DNA from 2 places in the Pseudoalteromonas sp. 78C3 genome. Region 1 is predicted to be linked to the other one. Evidence: predicted binding sites of a transcription regulator. Region 1 holds the regulator's gene; the other holds the start of a gene.
What was found. Region 1 encodes sigma-54, which starts transcription at its own class of promoters, with help from an activator protein. Its sites were predicted from a motif close to GTTGGCACGNNNNTNGNNT; they were not measured.
Positions count from the first base shown of each region.

Region 1 (8,154 bases):
GTTGTACGAGCAAAAAGGCAGAAAGTACCTGTAGACGTTTATCATGTGTGTATCCTGAAATTTGTAAGCATATGGATACAGATCATACGCCAACAATAGACTTATATAAAAAAGCACGTGAAGTTAAGGGTATCAAAAAGGTATTGATTGCTTCTGGAGTTCGTTACGACTTAGCTGTACGCGACCCGCGTTACGTTAAAGAATTAGTAACGCATCATGTAGGTGGCTACTTAAAAATAGCGCCAGAGCATACAGAGGATGGTCCATTATCAAAAATGATGAAACCAGGTATGGGGGCGTACGATCAATTTAAAGAATTATTTGATAAGTACTCTAAAGAAGCCGGTAAAAAGCAGTATTTAATTCCTTACTTTATATCTGCTCACCCAGGGACAAAAGATGAAGACATGGTAAACATGGCTTTATGGCTTAAATCAAACGACTTTAAGCTTGATCAGGTACAAAATTTTTACCCATCACCGATGGCTAATGCGACGACTATTTACCACACAGAAATGAACTCTTTACGTAATATAAAAAACAATACAGAAGTTGTTCCAGTACCTAAAGGTGCTCGCCAACGTAGATTACATAAAGCTATTTTACGCTACCATGATGCAGCAGGTTGGCCGATGATACGTGAAGCACTGCGTAAAATGGGTAAAGCTAATTTAATTGGTAAAGGGCCTAACTGTTTAGTGCCTGAAGAAGGGCGTGATGAAAAAGCAGGTAAAGGTGGCAGTAAAGGCGGACGTCCTGCACTAACGCGACATACCGGTTTTAGCCAATTTAAAAAGGCAAACACTAAACCAAAAGTAGGCGGTAATCGTCAAAGTACACGTTAGTGATTCAATCTAATAACAACTAGTAGATTAGTTTAATTACGCTAAGGTTTTTTAAAACCTTTTTAATACGTAAATTAAGTAAACCTTGCTCTTTATTATCTATATTATTGTAGGTGATAAAGAGCGAGCTTTTAGAAACCCCTCTTGAGATAGCACATATTTAGTGCCTATATACTTGCAGTTAGTTTTTTCTTAAAACGTTGATGATAACCACAAACGTAATTTAAGTGACCATAACGGCTGAATGCCTGTTAGCCCTTGCGTCATTTTATTATCTTTTAAGATTATATAAGATGGCGTGACTTGCCCTTGCCAATCGGCAAATATCTCACCGTGTTGATCGTTGACAGTGATAAAACTGTAGCCATGATCATTTAGATACTCATGTATTTTTTGATCCGAACCTGATTTTATTGCGATGCTCACTACAGGGTAGTTATTCTCGTTCGCGAGTTTGTTTATGGCAGGGGAGGTAATACTACAAATAGGGCACCAAGTTCCCCAAAAATAGACAAGTGTTGGTTTATCTTGGCTCATTGCTGCTAAATCAATGTTTTGCCCTTTATAATCTATTAATTGTAATTGAGGATTTGCTGGCATAACAGGTTGTCGCCACCAATTTACAGCGTTATAAATTACGAAAAATATGAGACCATATATCAACACACTTTTTAATATTGATAGGCCTTTTTGTTTTGGCGTTTTTTTAGGTGTGTCTTTTTTATTTTTGGTATCCGTTGTCATAGTTGCAGCTTTACCCTAAGTGTTTTTTACTTTAGTTATTTGCAAAAGTTTCTAATTTAAACCAGCAACCAAGTAGCAGTACCTAAAAAGGCGAATATACCCACAATATCTGTCACCGTGGTTAGCACCACACTCCCTGCAAGTGCTGGGTCTATATTCATTCTTTTAAGAATAATAGGGATACTCGCACCAGCAACACCTGCCACCACTAAGTTCATAAACATAGCGAAGGCGAGTACGCCACCAAGCATAAAGTCCCACTGCCATAGGGCAATAACACCTGCAATTAACAACGACCACAAAACACCGTTTAACGCGCCAATAGCAAGCTCTTTCATCATTAAAAAGCGTTGGTTAGTTTGATTTATATGACCTACCGCAATACCACGAATAACAAGCGTTAATGATTGGCTACCTGCAACACCGCCCATAGAAGGGACAATACCGTTAAGTACAGCTAAAATAGGTAAAACATCTAAAGTGCCTTCAAAAAAGCTAGCTACAAAAGCAGCTGCAAGTGCAGTTAGTAAGTTGACACCTAACCAAACTGAGCGTTTTTTAGAGCTTTTTAGTACTGGCGCAAAGGTATCTTCTTCATCATCAAGGCCGGCTAAGCCCAATAAACTATGCTCAGCATCTTCGCGGATTACGTCAACGATGTCATCGATAGTGACACGGCCAAGGAGCTGATCGTTATCATCGACTACGGGGGCCGATATCCAATTATGACGTTCAAATAATTGCGCGACTTCACTTTCATCCATAGAGATTGGAATGGATTCACAATCTTCATCCATTAAATCACGAACAATTTTTTCTGGCGGGTTAGTTAATAATGTACTCAGCGATAAAGCGCCTATAAAGCAGTTATGCTTATCAACAACGTACAAGTCATCGGTACCTTCTGGTAACTCGCCGCGTAGCCTAATATATCTAAGTACAACATCAAGCGTAACGTCAGGGCGGATGGTCACCGTATCGGTGTTCATTAGCGCGCCAGCAGAACGCTCTTGATACGAAAGTGCTTGTGTTGCACGCTCACGGTCTTGAATGTCCATCGCGCTAACAACGTCTTTATAAACGGTGTCCGGCAGACTACGTAATACTTCACCTAAGTCATCGTGGCCCATATCTTCTGTTGCGGCTGCAATGTGCTTAGGTTCCATTTGGGCAATAATGCCTAAACGAACATCTTCTGATAGTTCTTCAAGAACATCACCTTGCACATCAGGATCAACCAACTGCCAAAGGAGTCGGCGAATTTTATGCGGTGATGATTCTAGTAATAATGCGGTATCACAAGGAGCTGTTTTTGCGAGCATGCGCCTAACTTGAACAAATTGACCACTATTGAGTGACTTAGTCACCTGTTTTAGTTGCTGTAGTGGGTAATCTTGTTCAAAAGCTTCAGGCATTGGCGTCCTTTATAAATTTTTATATTACTTTATGGGGAGAGGTGAGTTAACTGGCGTCACTAACCGTATTTATTTTATATATCTGTTTTAATTGGGGCATTAGTAATGCGAGCATTATTTTTATAACTGTTTATTCTTGTTCATTAAAACGTTGTGCTATTAATTCTCCAACAGCATGTAAAGCTTGCTCAGAATCGGGGCCTTTGCATACAACTTTTACTTCTTTTCCTTGGCTACTTTCAAGTAACATTAGTGCAAGTACGCTATCGCCTGCGGCTTCTTTGTCATCTTGAAATAATGTAATTGTCGCATCAAACTGCACTGCCAATTGGGCAAGCACGGTGGCTGCTCTGGCGTGCAATCCTAATTTGTTTTTTATTAAAAAAGTGTCTTCACAATGCATAACTTACTCTACCTAAGCTGAACAGGTGATTATTCAGCTATATTATTTTTCTTGTTCGCGATGGCGAATTTTCACATTGGGATGTGTCATTGCAAAACTTTCACCGATAGTTTGCGCTAAATATACAGAGCGATGTTGTCCGCCTGTACACCCAATGGCAATGGTTAAATAACTGCGGTTATTTCGCTCTAAGTGCGGTAACCACGTTTGTACAAATGTTTGAATTTGCCATGTGAATTTTTGCACTATGCTGTGATTGGCCAAATAATCTTTAACGGGTTGATCTAACCCATTTAAAGGTTTTAATTCAGGTTCCCAATGTGGATTTGGTAAAAAGCGTGCATCAAATACGTAATCTGCTTCTTTTGGTATGCCGTGTTTAAAACCAAACGATTCAAAAGTGACAATCAGTTGTTTATCTTTTTTACCTAAAATCTTTTCACGAATAGATTCAGCGAGTTGATGAACACTCAAATCAGTCGTGTCTATCATAAAGTCGGCGCGGGTGATTAATACATCAAGTAATTCTTTTTCTTTTTTGATGGCTAAATCAAGAGGCAACGAGTCAATTGATAGTGGGTGTAATCTACGAGTTTCAGAAAAACGTTTTATCAATGTTTGATCGTCGCTATCTAAATAAAATAACGTAGGGTTTGCAAAGCCTGGCAAGTATTCAAGAATATCGTTAAATTCATCTTGTTGTTTAGGGATGTTCCGTACATCAATGCTAACAGCAATTTTATCGTAGCTATCAGACACACTGCGAACTAATGAAGGAAGCAAGTTAACTGGAATATTATCTACGCAATAATAACCTAAATCTTCTACAATGCGTAAAGCAACCGACTTTCCAGAACCAGAACGGCCGCTTATGATAATTAACTCCATTTAACACCCTTTATAAAACTATGATTGATTGATAATAACTTGGTAAAGCTCAGTATCTGATTTTGCACTGCGTAACTGTTTACAAAAATCTTTGTTGTTTAGTTTATCAGCAATGGTTGCTAGAGTCTTTAAGTGCTGCTGGTTATCGCCATCTGGTACGATGAGTGCGACGAAAATATCAACAGGGCGATTATCGATTGCATCAAAATTTATTGGAGTTTCGCTAACGAGTACTAAAGCCAAAGGCTCTTCTGCACCGCTCATTCTTCCATGAGGAATGGCAATGCCACGCCCTATACCTGTACTACCCAATTTTTCTCTGCTCATTAAAGCATTAAGAATATCTTGTTGCGGTAAATACGGAAGTTTGTCGTGAGCAAGTTCGCTAATGAACTCTAAAATTCTTTTTTTGCTATTAAAAAGGACCGCAGCTTTGCTGCAGTCCTGGCATATAAGTGAGCTTAATTTCATCATATTAGTGTCGAGCAAGCTTCTCTTTGTGTTTAATTACTTGTCGATCGAGCTTGTCGATCAACGAGTCAATGGCGGCATACATATCTTGATGTTCTGTAGAGGCAAATAACTCAGCACCGCTTACGTGTATGGTGGCTTCTGCTTTTTGATTTAATTTTTCTACATCGAGAATGACATGAACATTATTAATATGATCAGAGTGTCTTTCTAGCTTCGCAAATTTGGTATTAATATAGTCTCTTAGTGAATCGGTTAATTCTACGTGACGACCAGTTAAGTTTAGTTGCATAAGCATTACCCTCTTTTTTTGCGTCTTAAATCAAACTTTTACGTTGATTTGACGGTGGAATAGCCAGAGATTCGCGGTATTTTGCGATTGTACGTCTCGCTACTTTAATTCCTTGCTCAGCCAATATATCCGCTATTTTGCTATCACTCAATGGTTTTGCTGAGTTTTCTGCTGCGATTAATTTTCGGATAAGCGCACGGATTGCTGTAGATGAACATTCACCACCGTTTTCGGTGCTTACATGGCTTGAGAAAAAGTATTTAAGCTCAAATATACCACGGGGTGTGTGCATATACTTTTGGGTTGTTACGCGCGAAATTGTTGATTCGTGCATTTCTACCATTTCAGCAACATCATTTAAAACCATTGGTTTCATGGCTTCAGGACCGTGTTCAAAAAAGCCTTGTTGTTGCTTAACAATACAATTTGTTACTTTTAATAGCGTGTCGTTTCTACTTTCTAAGCTTTTAATAAACCATTTAGCTTCTTGTAAATGCGAGCGAATAAACTGGCTGTCACCACTGGATTTTACAGTGCGAGACATTGCCGCGTATTGGCTATTAACACGAATTTTAGGCATGCTGTCTGGGTTTAACTCAACAACCCAGCGGCCTTTAATTTTTTTAACTGACACATCAGGAATAACATACTCAGATTCTTCTCTTACAATAGTATCTGCAGGTTTAGGGCTTAGAGTATGTATTAATGTCATTACTTCTTTAAGCTCTTCTTCTTTGAGCTTAGTTTTCTTCATTAATGTACGATAGTCACGAGCAGCTAATAAATCAATATGCTCGGTTAAAATCATTTTTGTTTCATTAATGTAAGGTGTTTCTTTATCAAACTGGTTAAGCTGAATACATAAACACTCTTGTAGGCTACGCGCAGCAATACCAACAGGATCAAACAGTTGGATGCGTTTTAATACAGCTTCAATTTCATCAAGTTCGACTTCGTTATCATCTTCGTTTTCTTGATTGAAGCTTTCTAAAATCTCTTCGCAGCTTAGTGTTAAAATACCTGAATCATCGACGGCTTCTACAATAGCAATAGCAATCGCTTCGTCTGTAGGGCTAAATGGCGTTAGTTGTAACTGCCACATTAAATACTCATGGAGCGTTTCAGTAGAGGCGCCTTGGTATATTGATTCGTCTTCAGGCATCGGACCCGATGATGCTGCTGGGGCGGCACTCATGTACTCATCCCAACTAACATCCATAGCCATGTCGTCACTTAGCGTGTCTTTTGCAAGTGCTTCACCACTATCTTGTTCGTATTCGCTTGGAGCATCATCGGCAGATGCGCTAACAGTTATGTCATCTGTATCTGCTTTTTGCTCGTTTTTACCAGCAGCGTCTTCTGAATAGTCTGCTTCTTCAACCTCTAATAGCGGGTTGCTGTCGAGAGCTTCTTGTATTTCTTGCTGGAGATCCAATGTACTGAGTTGCAACAAACGAATAGCTTGTTGCAACTGTGGAGTCATTGTAAGTTGCTGGCCCATGCGCAGCTGTAGTGATTGCCTCATGTATCTCTAACAATCCTTTTATGTTGTTATAATTAATACTAGCAGATGCTTAAAGACATGGCGTAAATGTTACAGCCTAAATTGCTCGCCTAAGTAAACATCGCGTACTGTTTTATCATTTAATACGTGTTCTGGAGTACCTGATGCAATCAGCTCCCCATGAGAAACAATGTAGGCTTTTTCACAAACATCAAGGGTTTCTCTTACGTTATGATCGGTAATTAATACACCAATCCCACGATTTTTAAGATGTTCTATTATTTTCTTTATATCTAATACCGAAATCGGGTCAACACCTGCAAATGGTTCATCCAGTAATATAAATTTAGGATCTGCTGCCAGCGCACGTGCTATTTCCACACGACGACGTTCGCCACCCGACAACGCCATACCTTGGCTATCACGAATGTGTTGTATGCTAAATTCATCTAATAATTTATCGAGAGTGTCTTCTCTAGCTTGTTTATTTAACTCTTTGCGCGTTTCTAAAATGGCCATTAAGTTTTGATAAACAGTCAGCTTTCTGAATATTGAAGACTCTTGCGGTAAGTAGCCAATGCCTAATCTAGCACGACTATGCATAGGTAAAAGAGTAATATCGTTATCGTCTATCGATATTTTACCTTTGTCGCTAGGTACAAGTCCTACTATCATATAAAACGTGGTGGTTTTACCTGCGCCGTTAGGGCCAAGTAAGCCAACAATACTGCCAGCTTTGACTTCAAGGCCGACGTTTTTTACAACTTCACGGCCTTTATAGCTCTTTGCTAATAGCTCTGCTTTTAATGTGCTCATGGTTGACCTTTGTCGCTTTTTTTACTTTTTTTAGTCTCGATTGGCACTAAAATTGTGTGAACGCGGTCAGTTGAGTTTTCATCTTTTTCGGCACTGATTAGCTGCTGCTCTATATCGTAGGTAATGCTTTTAGCATTTATTTTTTGTCCCGCTTGCGATACTTGTGCATTACCAACAAGCGTTAAAAAACGCTTAGATACATCATAACGTACTTCGTCAGCACTGGCGCTCATAGTCGTGCCATCTGATTGCTTTTCTTCAAAGTGCGCAGGGCTACCTGTAGCAATTAATAATTGTTTATTATCACCAAGTTCATCGCGTTTATGTACTTCTAAGCGGTCGGCTGTGATACGGCGGTTACCGTGAATAATTTCAACGTTTTTCTCAAAAATTCCGACATTAGCTTTTAATTGACCTTCTTGCTTATCGGCGCTTATTGAAATTTGATTTGCAGTCGGTTGCGTGTTTTGCTCTGCAGCACTACTATTAAATGCTAGTATAAGTGTAGGAATAATAAGTGATTTTAATATTTTATTGGTCATAATATATGGTTCGCGTATGGTTAATTAGTTTTATCACTTCGGTTTTTAAGTCGGCTTCTAGGCCTTTACCAGTGATTTTTAAATTGGGTCCAGTGATGATAACGGGTTGCTCCGAACGCATTGTTAATAGCTTTATATCTACCTGAATATTATCAGCATTGATTTTGTCTATCATGGCGTTATCGGTTAAGTTTTTGGCAACCACATTGCCTTCTAAAATTAATTGTTTGTCTT
Region 1 covers NZ_PJAV01000145.1:22,416-30,569, reverse strand. Annotated here, with positions in the region: gene CXF76_RS10610 (YgiQ family radical SAM protein) at 1-845, shown strand, start outside; gene CXF76_RS10605 (protein disulfide oxidoreductase) at 1,038-1,589, opposite strand; gene mgtE (magnesium transporter) at 1,646-3,004, opposite strand; gene CXF76_RS10595 (HPr family phosphocarrier protein) at 3,135-3,407, opposite strand; gene rapZ (RNase adapter RapZ) at 3,450-4,295, opposite strand; gene ptsN (PTS IIA-like nitrogen regulatory protein PtsN) at 4,314-4,766, opposite strand; gene hpf (ribosome hibernation promoting factor) at 4,771-5,058, opposite strand; gene CXF76_RS10575 (RNA polymerase factor sigma-54) at 5,084-6,583, opposite strand; gene lptB (LPS export ABC transporter ATP-binding protein) at 6,653-7,378, opposite strand; gene lptA (lipopolysaccharide transport periplasmic protein LptA) at 7,375-7,920, opposite strand; gene lptC (LPS export ABC transporter periplasmic protein LptC) at 7,910-8,154, opposite strand, start outside.

Region 2 (7,514 bases), on a different contig from region 1:
GTAAAAAACATACATATTTATTCAATAGAAAAAGCATCTCAAAAACCTGTTTTTTTTATTAGCTTTAATGCAAAAAAAACGCCTCCAGTGCCGTTAAGAATAGACAGTGTTGATGAGCTAAAAACGCCACGAATTACGAGCGATCATATTGAACTAACCCGCCCTATTTACGATAACGAAAAGTTGGTAGGTTATGTATATATGCGAGGGAGCCTCGAAAGTTTAGAGACTTATATTGAGAGAAAAATATTAATAGACGTGCTATTAACTCTATTAATTTTAATCGTTGTTTACTTTATTGCTATAAAAGTTCAACGACGTATAGCCAAGCCAATAGAGCAGTTAAGCATGCTATTGCAGGATGTATCTAAAAATCATAACTATGATGCACGCGCGCCAATAACCGATGTAAAAGAAATAACCGCTCTTTCAAATAGTTTAAATATCATGCTTACACGCACCAAAAAGCAACTTGAGCGCCACGAAAAAGATAAACAAGAAATAAAACAACTAAACCAAAGCCTTGAAGAAAAAGTAAACCAGCGAACAATCGCTCTCAGAGAAGCAAATCAAGAGCTTTTATCAACCCTTGAGCGAATGCATCAGTACCAAACGCAAATTGTTGAAAACGAAAAAATGGCATCGCTTGGGCAAATGGTTGCTGGGGTTGCCCATGAAGTGAATACACCAATAGGGCTAGGTATTACAGGCTCTACATTACTTCGAGATAAACTGGCAGATATACAGCAAAGCTTTGACGATAAAAAACTTACCTCAAGCCATCTAAAACGCTTTATAGATGAAGGTATTGAAAACTTAGACTTAATTTATCGTAATCTAAATCGTGCCGCAGACCTGATATCTAACTTTAAAAAAGTGGCCGTTATTCAAGACGACGGTGTTAATACCTATATTAATGTACATAAATTAATAAGTGATGTTTTAACATCGATTCAATCTGAACTACTGCCTAAAAAGCCTGTCGTTATTATTAACTGTCCGACCGACTTGGCTATTCATAGTAAGTCTGAACCTCTGCAACAAGTGTTTCAGCAGTTGCTTATGAACTCTGTGATTCATGGATTTATAGGTAAAGAAAATAATGAAATTCGCTTTGACGTAGAACTAGTAGGGAAAAAATTAACAATAGTTTATTCTGACAATGGTCAAGGCGTTGATAAAAACATTAAAAATAGAATTTTTGACCCGTTTGTAACTTCAAAGCGTGGACAAGGCGCAAGCGGCTTAGGCATGCACTTGGTCTACAACCTAGTAACACAAGCACTTGGCGGAAGAGTTATGTTTGATCTTGAAGAAAAACACGGTGCTCGCTTTATAATTACTATTCCTTAAATAAAGATCACTAAAAAGTGCATATATTTAAAATTTATCCTTGAATTAGCATTTAATGACCTCATTAATGAGGCATGTGATAAGCGCGTAACATTATTTAATTGCATTAAATAAATATTACCAAGCGATTTATGAACTTTTTTATCTTTGCTGTATCACATACATTGATGAAAGGTTAGAAAGTGATATAGTTTTGCTTTGAATTAGTCTGATTATTTTAAGTACCTTGTTTGATTGAATGATGTATCAATTATTAAAGGAAAATGGCTTCGACTTTATGATTCAAATAGCTACATCCACGTATATATCAATTAAACAGTAGTTTTTGCACTGCCCTTTTTAGTAGACTTTGGACACCCTACTGTTTTATTTTTATCCAATTTGTTTTTTCCTTGTTAACAAATGGGTATAATCCTATAATCTCTAGTAATCGGTTATAAATTCGTCACCGGTTTTTTTTATAAATAAAATATTCCAAAAGGTTAATTAATAATGCAAACGCCAGTCATTCTAATCGTAGAAGATGAAGACGTAACTCGACTGAACCTAGTTAGTTTATTTGAAGCTGAAGGGTACAAAGTTATTGAAGCCATTGATGGCGATGATATGCATGACAAGCTTACAAATAACGATGACGTTAATCTTGTAGTTATGGATATCAACCTTCCTGGTAAAAACGGTCTTATTTTAGCCCGTGAATTACGCCAAAAGCGTAAAGTAGGTCTTATATTTCTAACGGGTCGTGATAACGATGTTGACCGTATTTTAGGTCTTGAAATTGGCGCAGATGACTACGTTACTAAGCCATTCAACCCGCGTGAATTAACTATTAGAGCTCGCAACCTTATTACTCGTACTGCTTTAGGCGGTGAAGAGTCAGCACTAGAAACAAATGGTGTTATTACGTTTAACGGTTGGGAACTTGATGAGAATAGCCGTTGTCTTACTTCTCCAAATGGCGACGCTAAACGTTTACCAAAAGGTGAGTACAGAGCACTTCGTTTAATGCTTGATTCTCCAGGTCGTATTTTTAGTCGTGAGCAATTAATCAAGCACATGACAGGCCGTGAGCTTCGTGCAAATGACCGTACTGTTGATGTTACTATTCGTCGCATTCGTAAGCATTTTGAAAGTGATAACTCAACGTCAGAGTTAATCAGCACCATCCATGGTGAAGGTTACCGTTTCATTGGTAAAATTGACGCTTAATTAGAGCTAATTAGTTTTACTCTAATTGCTGTAAAAATAAATGAAGGGCTTTTTGTCCTTCATTTATTTTATCTGCTAAAACATCTAACCACTGCTTTAACACTTCATCAGATTCATCAATCGCACCATGCTCCATTATTTTGGCATGAAGCTGCACATCATTTAAACCTACCGATCCAGCCGCACCTTTAAGTTTATGCGCTACTGATTCATACTCTTCTCTATCGCCGGCATTTAATGAAGTAAGTAATTCTTGCTGATATTGTGGACTTAGCTTTTCAAATAACTGACTACTGCGTCTAAATACAACCAAGCCCATCGAATTTACAAAGTCTTCTATTGTTTCAATATCTAATAAGTGTGCATCAATGCCCTTTAGCGCTTCTTCACTTACTTTTAGCTGTGGCTCTGTGCATTCACTTTGTTTAATGCCAAATAAGTCAGCCAGCATTTTATCAAGCTTAACTGTGTTAATTGGCTTAGCCAACGCACCTTGTATTGATATACCTTCAAGCTCTTTTTCAGCACTGCGTACATTGGCAGTTAAAGCAACAATAGGTAATTTATCAAAGTGGCTATCTGAACGTATTTGCTTAGCAACCACGTCACCGTTTATATCTGGCAATTGCATATCAAGTAGTACTAAATCTAAGTCATCTTCGGTTTCGACGAATGAGAGTGCATCTTCACCGGTTTCAGCCCATAACACTTCATGGCCTCGTTGCTCTAATAGATTTGTAGCAATTTCGGCGTTAAGAGGCACATCTTCTACTAGTAGAATATACAAACCACGGCCAACATAACTTTGCTCTGTTGGTGCAACACATAAACTAAGCGGTATTTGCACTGTAAAACAACTTCCTTCGCCTTCAGTACTATTTACCGTAATTATCCCTTTCATTGCACTTACAAGTGCCTTAGTTACAGCTAAACCAATACCTGAGCCTATCGCGTTAGTCCCTTTTAAATCCGGCGCTTTGTAATACATATCAAATATATGGGCAAGCTGCTCTGGTGGAATACCTTGACCTGTATCTAGTACCTTAATAACTAACCATGGGCCTTCTACGCGATTTTCTCTGCTGCATTCGAGTGTTACTTTGCCTTGCTGAGTAAACTTAACGGCGTTGTTAATTAAGTTCCAAACAACTTGGCGTAATCGAGTCGGATCGAGCTGCGCGTAAACATCAAGTATGCCATTGCGCTTAATATCAAACTCAAGCTCTTTTTGCTCTGCTATTAAGCCTGCAAAATTAACTACATCGTTTATAAAGTCTGACACATTAATAGAATTAGTTGCTATATCGAGCTGATCTCTATCTATTTTATCTAAATCTATAATATCGTTAAAAATATTACCGAGTGTTTCAGCACTCGAAAAAATAGTATTACCCCAACTACGCTGCTGCTTATTAAGCTCTGTATCTAATAACATACGCGTTAAACCAACAATGCCATTTAAAGGAGTACGTAGTTCATGGCTCAGCGTAGCAATAAACTTACCTTTGTCTTTATAGGCAGTTTCGAGCGCTTGTGCTGCTTCTTTACGGCTAGTGATATCACGACCAAAACCCAGTAAACCAATGTAGTCACCGTCATCATTTATAAAAGGTAATTTACGCAGCTCAAACCAACGTGTTTCACCATTTACTTCATAACCCACATCGATAGTCAGCGCTTTATGGCTTTGCTCTACTTCTTTATCGGTTGCTAAAACCTCAGATAAAAAATGACTCGGGAATATCTGCTCAACCGTTTTTCCTATTAGCTCACTACTTGATTTTCCCATTACCTCTTCAAACATTTTATTACAGCCGGCAAATACACCGTTGTTATCGCGGTAATAAAATAAATCGGGAGATGAATCAACGATTGAGCGTTGCAACATACTTTGTTGGGCAAGTTCTTGTTGTGTTTTTTTACGCTCAGCAATTTCTCGGCGCAGCTCTTCAATAGCGCGATGCTTGGCATGAAATGCCATTTTACGCTCATCAATTTCAATATTTAAACGGCTAATGTTGTCTTTTAGGGTTTGGTTTAAGAGTTTTTCCTGTTTGGTTGCGCTATCTAAATAAGCATACGAGGCATCTAATTGACGAATTGAATTAAGTAATACACTTATAATTAAAGGAGAAACCACAGCAGTAAAAAATACCACAGCCAAAATATCAACAAGGTGTAATTCGCCTATCGCAACATAATAAAACATGCTCGATAAAATAAGAGATACAGTTAAAAATAAAGTGTAACAAATAGCTGCGGTTTTAAATTCACCAAATCGCGTTATTGAGCTGGAAAGTACCCGAGCCCAAGGGCTCAAAGAATAATCGGTCATACGTAATTTTATCTCTTAGCTGTGTGCTTAAATATAAAGAAGGCAATGCGCATGTATAAACATACCATTTTCCCAGATTTTAGCATTTTTCTCCTACCACTACCCATGTTGTGCGATAAAAACAGAATTTTTCATGTTTGATTTTGCTCATCTCTTAAACTCATCATTTCAGCAATAAATTATTTAGTGTAAAATGCCCCGCTTTATTATCTCCAAAATACGAGTAGCGCACATGCAAACCAATATGCCAGATATAGCAGACACTGCACCCGCTTTACAAACAGGTAAATTAGACTGGGTTGGCATGGGCGAAATCGAACTGCCATTTATTTTTGAGTCACGAGACTTATCTCCAGTTACAGTAAATGCCAAAGCTCGTGCATTTGTAAATTTGCATAAAGAAGATGCCAAAGGCATTCATATGTCACGTCTATTTTTAGCACTTGACCTGCTTTCAACTGAGCAGCAAGTCAATCCGCAAACAATAGCGCAAGCACTCGATACTTTTATAACTAGCCACGAAGGGCTGAGTGATAAAGCACAAATTGAATTTAAATTTGAATTACCGCTACGCCGTAAATCACTATTAAGTGGTAAAGCGGGCTGGAAAAGCTACCCAGTTGTACTTACCAGTACAATTGAAAATAACATTATTAGCTACGAGCTAACCGTAGATGTTACCTATTCTTCAACATGCCCTTGCTCTGCAGCACTTGCACGCCAGCTTATACAAAACGCGTTTAACGAAAAGTTTAACCAAGAAACTTTAAGCCAAAAAGATGTGCACGAATGGCTAGGCACTACACAAGGCATAGTTGCTACACCTCACTCGCAGCGCTCTATTGCCAACGTAAAAGTAAAGCTTGATAGCAATATTCAAGAATTTGACGTAGTGACTCTAATAAACACCCTCGAAGCTGAACTTAAAACGCCTGTACAAGCGGCAGTAAAACGCGAAGACGAGCAAGAATTTGCCCGTTTAAATGGTCAAAATCTTATGTTTTGTGAAGATGCAGCGCGTAAAATTAAAGCCTTGCTAGATGCTGACAATTACAGCGATTACTGGCTGCAAATAAACCATTATGAATCACTCCATGCACACGATGCTGTAGCTATTGCGGTTAAAGGTATTGAAGGTGGATACAAAGCTTAATAGCTACATAGTTTTAGCTTTTACAAACAGTTGGTAATTATTTTATAACTCATACTTTTTAGGCACGTAAATTGCTTTATTTGAGCAGTGTCAATTTGTTGTTATGGAGTTACCGTATGGAATTCGCTTTATTATTAATTCTAGTATTAGTTGTCGGGGCTTCTGTTGTTGCGTCAAAATTTAATGACGATGGCGGAAACCCGTATCCTTTTACCCGCAAGCAAACTGTTTTTACGCAGGTTGAAGGCGCTTTTTTAAATCTTCTCGAGCGTGCTGTAGGCGATCAATATAAAATTGTTAGTCGCGTTAAGTTAATTGACGTTATTGACTGTAAGCAAGGTCTTTCTATTAAATCTAAACGTGCTGCTTTAGCTAAAGCTAAAAATAAGCAACTCGACTTTGTATTAATCGATAAAGAAAAACTCACTATTGTTGCGGCCGTTGACCTAGTTAACAATGCGAATAAAGATGGTCACAAAGCTCAACGCGACTGGTTTGTAAACGGTGCACTAGAGTCTGCGGGCATTCCACATATTCGTATGAAAGTTAAATCAGGCTACCGTCCTTCTGAAGTACGCGATGCAATTATGTTTAAACTTGGTAAGCCTGCAGCAACACAAACGCAGCGCCCTGTTCGTAATCGCTCACATAAGCCAGCGGTACTTTCACCTTCTCAAGCCAAAGCACAAACAACTGCTTTAGCTGAAATTTAAAAACCAAATTAAATACTCTCCTAAAAAGTATTTAAAGCGAGCTCATAAACAAGCTCGCTTTTTTGTTTTTTATTGCTAACTTCACGTATAATCAAGTGATTCAAACTCAGGAATTAAACATTATGAATGTTGGTATTATTGGCGCAATGGAGCCAGAAGTTAAAATTTTACGTGAAGCGATGCAAAACCCACAAATTTTAACTAAAGCAGGTTTCACTTTTTATACTGGTGAATTGGCTGGTAACACAGTAACACTTGTTCAATCTGGTATTGGTAAAGTAGCATCAACAATTGCAACTACCTTACTGATTGATAACTTCAAACCTGATTGCGTAATTAACACAGGCTCTGCCGGTGGATTCGATCCTTCTCTAAGTGTTGGCGACGTAGTAATTTCGTCAGAAGTACGTCATCACGATGTAGATGTTACTGCTTTTGGCTACGAAATTGGCCAAGTACCACAAATGCCAGCAGGCTTTGCAGCTCACCCTAAATTAGTTGAAGCAGCACAACAAACAATCGAACAAATCAGTGATGTTAAAACACTTGTTGGCTTAATTTGTACTGGTGACACATTTATGTGTGACCCTGTGCGTATCGATAAAGCACGCAGTGATTTTCCTACAATGCTTGCCGTTGAAATGGAAGGCGCTTCAATTGCACAAACGTGTTTTACGCTTAACACACCATTTGTTGTAATTCGCTCAATGTCTGATATAGCAGGTAAAGAGTCACCACAATCATTTGAAGA
Region 2 covers NZ_PJAV01000167.1:23,089-30,602, reverse strand. Annotated here, with positions in the region: gene CXF76_RS16000 (sensor histidine kinase) at 1-1,353, shown strand, start outside; gene arcA (two-component system response regulator ArcA) at 1,846-2,562, shown strand; gene arcB (aerobic respiration two-component sensor histidine kinase ArcB) at 2,579-4,897, opposite strand; gene folE2 (GTP cyclohydrolase FolE2) at 5,130-6,050, shown strand; gene CXF76_RS15980 (DUF2726 domain-containing protein) at 6,167-6,763, shown strand; gene mtnN (5'-methylthioadenosine/S-adenosylhomocysteine nucleosidase) at 6,886-7,514, shown strand, end outside.
Region 2: the regulator sigma-54 is predicted to act here: its motif matches at 6,109-6,127, upstream of CXF76_RS15980 (DUF2726 domain-containing protein).